2 regions of the Caenimonas terrae genome follow, and region 1 is predicted to be linked to the other one. Evidence: predicted binding sites of a transcription regulator. Region 1 holds the regulator's gene; the other holds the start of a gene.

Region 1 (2,179 bases):
TACAGCGTGGCGCTGTCGGTGGTCAGGTGCGCGTAGATGCGCACGTCAGGCCAGGTGGTGTCCACGCTGGGCCGCTCGCCGCCCTTGTTGCGGAAGCGGTCGGCCACCGCGTCCTTGATCTTCAGCGCCGCGAAGTTCAGGCTCTTGAGCGGGCTGTGCTGCGAGGTCACCTCGATCTTGAAGGTCTGCTTGGTGGTGAACCAGATCTCCCAGGCCACCGCACCGGCCGCCGCATACAGGTCGTTCTCGCTGCGGTACATGGTGTGCGACAGCTGCACCAGCACACGCTGGGCCAGCCGGCTGTGCAGGTTCAGCTGCAGCGCCTCGCGCCAGGAGGCACGCAGCTCGACGCCGCCGCGCCCGACCAGCAGATCGTCGCCCTTGAGGCCGGTGATGCGGTGCACCTCGTCGGCCAGGAAACCCTCGACGCCGGCGGCGCAGGGCAGGAACAGTTGCAGCTGGTTCACGGGAGCTTTCTCGGCATGGCTAGAGCGCCTTGCGCAGGTTCGCGGGGGCGATCCGCAGGGCCTCGCGGTATTTTGCGACCGTGCGGCGGGCGCACTCGATCCCCTGCTCCTTGAGCATGTCGGAGATCTGGCTGTCGGACAGCGGCTTCTTGAGGTTTTCCGAGGCGACGAACTGCCTGATCAGCGCCCGCACCGCGGTGCTCGACGCATTGCCGCCGGTTTCGGTGCCCAGCGCCGAGCCGAAGAAATACTTCAGCTCGAAGGTGCCGTAGGGCGTGGCCATGTACTTGGCGGTGGTGACGCGGCTGATGGTCGATTCGTGCAGCCCGAGTTCGTCGGCGATCTCGCGCAGCACCAGCGGCCGCATCGCCAGCTCGCCGTGCACGAAGAAGCTCTTTTGCCGCTCGACGATCGCATTGGAGACCCGCAGGATGGTGTCGAAGCGCTGCTGGATGTTCTTGATGAACCAGCGCGCCTCCTGCAGCCGCTGCTGCAGCGCCTGGTGGCCCTCGCCCTTGTGCGACTTCAGCGCCCCGGCATAGATGTCGTGCACCCGCAGCCGCGGCATCACCTCGGGGTTGAGCATGACCCGAAACTTGGGCTGGCCGTTGCGGGCGATCCGCGTGACCAGCACGTCGGGCACGACGATGTTGCGCTCGACGTCGACGAACCGGCGGCCGGGCTTGGGCTCCAGGCGCGTGATCAGGCCGATCGCGGCCTTGATCCGCGCCTCGCTCTCGCCGCACAGCTGCGCCAGCCGCTTGACGTCGCGCCGGGCCAGCAGGTCGATCGGCTGCCGGCAGATCGCCAGCGCCGCGTGGCAGGGATCGTCGGGGCCGGCGCCGGCGCCGGCCAGTGCCTTCAATTGCAGCGACAGGCATTCCGACAGGTTGCGCGCACCCACGCCCACCGGCTCCAGATGCTGCAGCAAGTTCATTGCCACGGTGAAGCGATGCACCAGTTCTTCCACCTGCTCGAGGTCGTCGCCGGCCAGGCCGCGGGCCAGCTCCTCGAAGCTGTCCTCCAGGTAGCCGTCGTCGTTGAGCGATTCGATCAGGAAGCGCAGGGCGGCGCTGTCTTCGGGTGACAGCCGCAGCGACAGCGCCTGCCGGTGCAGGTGGCTTTGCAGCGACTCCTGGCCGCGGGCCAGGTCGGTCGCGTCCATCTGGTCGTCGCCGCTGAGGTTGTTGCGGCTGGCCGGCGCCTCGCCGCCCCATTCGCCGTCGTCGGGCACCACCTCGTTGCTGCCGTCGCCATCCCAGTCGGGCGTGTCCGATTCGCTGGTGGCGGCGGGTTCGCTCTCGCTGGTGGCCGACGCGCTGTCCGGCGCCGGGCTGGACGGACTGAACTCGGCCGCGCCCTCGGTGTCGATGTCGTCGTCGCGCGCCGGCGCGTCCGCCTTGTCGAGCCCGAACTCCTCGCGCGGCGCCTCCTCCAGCGTCAATTCGAGGAAGGGGTTGTCGTCCAGCATCTGCTCGACTTCCTGCGACAGTTCGAGGGTCGACAGCTGCAGCAGGCGGATCGATTGCTGCAGCTGCGGCGTGAGCGCCAGGTGCTGTGAAACGCGAAGCGAAAGACCCTGCTTCATGGGGAAACAGCCATTCAGCAAACCTAAGGCGTGGGCGCCGCCGGGCTGCCCCAAGGCGCGAGGGCCCCCCCGGGGGGCAGCGCAGTACGCGAAGTGACAAGCGTGGGGGCCATCACTACATCCG
Region 2 (2,179 bases), on a different contig from region 1:
TTCGCGACGGCCAGGTAGTCCGGGTGCTCCTTGATCAGGCCCCAGCGCTTGTGCTGCGTCATGAACCACATGCCGTCCGACAGGTAGGGGAAGTTCACCGCGCCGTCGTTGTAGAACTTCATGTAGTTGGGGTCGTCCCAGGTCTTGCCCATGCCGTTCTGGTAGCGGCCCAGGATGCGCTGGTTGATGGCGTCGACGCTGGTGTTGACGTAGCTCTTGTCGGCGATGGTCTCGGCCATCTTCTGCTTGTTGCCCAGGCTGGCGTCGATCCACTTGCCGGCCTCCAGGATGGCGGCGGTGACGGCGCGGGCGGTGTTGGGATGTTTCTTGACGAACTCCGCGGTGGTGCCCAGCACCTTTTCCGGATGGTCCTTCCAGATGTCCTGGCTGGTGACGGCCGTGACGCCGATGCCGTCCAGGATGGCGCGGTGGCCCCACGGCTCGCCGACGCAGAAGCCGTCCATGTTGCCCACCCGCATGTTGGCCACCATCTGGGGCGGCGGCACGGTGATGACCTTGGCGTCGCGCATCGGGTTGATGCCGCTGGCCGCCATCCAGTAATACAGCCACATCGCGTGGGTGCCGGTGGGGAAGGTCTGGGCGAAGGTGTACTCGCGCTTCTCGCTGGCCATCAGCTTGGCCAGCCCGGCGCCGTCGACCGCGCCCTTGTCGGCCAGCTTCTTGGACAGCGTGATCGCCTGGCCGTTGTTGTTCAGGGTCATGAGCACGGCCATGTCCTTCTTCGGCCCGGCGGTGCCCATGTGCACGCCGTAGACCAGGCCGTACAGCACGTGGGCGAAATCGAGTTCGCCGTTGACCAGCTTGTCGCGCACGCCGGCCCAGCTCGCTTCCTTGCTGGGGACGATCTTCACGCCGTGCTTCCTGTCGATGCCCAGCACCGAGGCCATCACCACGCTGGCGCAATCGGTCAGCGGGATGAAGCCGATCTTCACTTCTTCCTTCTCCGGCTTGTCGGAGCCGGCGGCATAGACGGCGCTGCGCAGCGCGGGTGAAATGCCCACGGCGCCGACGGCGGCGGCCTGCAGCACGGTGCGGCGGGACAGTCTGGTTCTCAGCAGGTCGGTCATCACAAGGCAACTCCAGCAACAAAGAATCGGCCAAATCAAAAAGGCGTCCGCACGCGACACACGGGTGTCGGTGGGGACGCCTTCGTCCGGGATGGCCGGGCCGCTTCGCCGTTGAAGCAGACCGGTCAGCGAACCTTCATCGGTTCGTGCCAGGGAGATCGCAAGGGCCGTGCCAGGACTTGTCATTCCGGGGTGGACCCGGGATCCAGGCGCTGGCGCCCAGGGACCTTCGATGTTGTTTCACTGCATTCGCCTTGCGGGCCACCGTCTGGATGCCGGATCAAGTCCGGCATGACGGTGTGTGCGCACCGCATCTGTGCGCCGCACCATCGGAAGGCGTCAACCCAGCAGGTCGGCGACGTCCAGGATGCGCTGCGCCACTTCGCCGAGCTTCAGGCCGCGGTCCATCGCGGCCCTGCGCATCTTGGCGTAGGCGTCCGCTTCCGACATGCCCTGGCGCTGCATCAGCACGCCCTTGGCGCGGTCGACCAGCTTGCGGTCGTTCAGCTCCGAGCGGGCATGCGCCAGCTCGCGCCGCAGCTCCTGCTCGTGCTGGAAGCGCGCCATCGCCACTTCCAGGATCGGGCGGATCCGCTCCGGCGACAGGCCGGCGACGACATAGGCCGAGACGCCCGCGGCCACGGCGTCTTTCACATGGGTGGTGTCGTCGTCGTTGGTGAACATCACGATCGGGCGGCGGGCGTCGCGGCTGGCGACCACCACGTGCTCCAGCGCGTCGCGCGCCTCGCTTTCGGCATCCACGATGATCATGTCGGGCTGCAATTGCGCCAGCCGTTCGGCCAGGAAGGTGTCGGTCGGCAGCACGGCCACGATGTTGTAGCCGGCCTCCAGCAGGCCGATGCGCAGGGCCCGCGAGCGCTCTGCCTGTTCGATGGCGTAGTCGTCGCCCGCGTCCGGCTGCAGCGAGTCGGGCGCGATGACGACGAGGCGAAGGGTCTGGGAGACGGACGGCATGCGGGCGAATCCGCAAGATTCGCGCCAGAACGGCCTTGCCGGCCGGCGGGCAACGCCGTTCCCATAAACTGCAGCGATGCTTGTCCTCGGAATCGAATCTTCATGCGACGAAACCG

What was found. The regulator sigma-54, encoded in region 1, starts transcription at its own class of promoters, with help from an activator protein. The targets are predictions, from matches to a motif close to TGGCANGNAANCTGCTTT.
Region 2: the regulator sigma-54 is predicted to act here: its motif matches at 1,246-1,263, upstream of ACFPOE_RS10450 (CmpA/NrtA family ABC transporter substrate-binding protein).

What each region holds. Positions count from the first base shown of each region.
Region 1 covers NZ_JBHSMF010000002.1:475,839-478,017, forward strand. Annotated here, with positions in the region: gene ACFPOE_RS02330 (THUMP domain-containing class I SAM-dependent RNA methyltransferase) at 1-467, opposite strand, end outside; gene ACFPOE_RS02335 (RNA polymerase factor sigma-54) at 487-2,055, opposite strand; gene lptB (LPS export ABC transporter ATP-binding protein) at 2,171-2,179, opposite strand, start outside.
Region 2 covers NZ_JBHSMF010000006.1:747,674-749,852, reverse strand. Annotated here, with positions in the region: gene ACFPOE_RS10450 (CmpA/NrtA family ABC transporter substrate-binding protein) at 1-1,088, opposite strand, end outside; gene ACFPOE_RS10445 (ANTAR domain-containing response regulator) at 1,428-2,063, opposite strand; gene tsaD (tRNA (adenosine(37)-N6)-threonylcarbamoyltransferase complex transferase subunit TsaD) at 2,140-2,179, shown strand, end outside.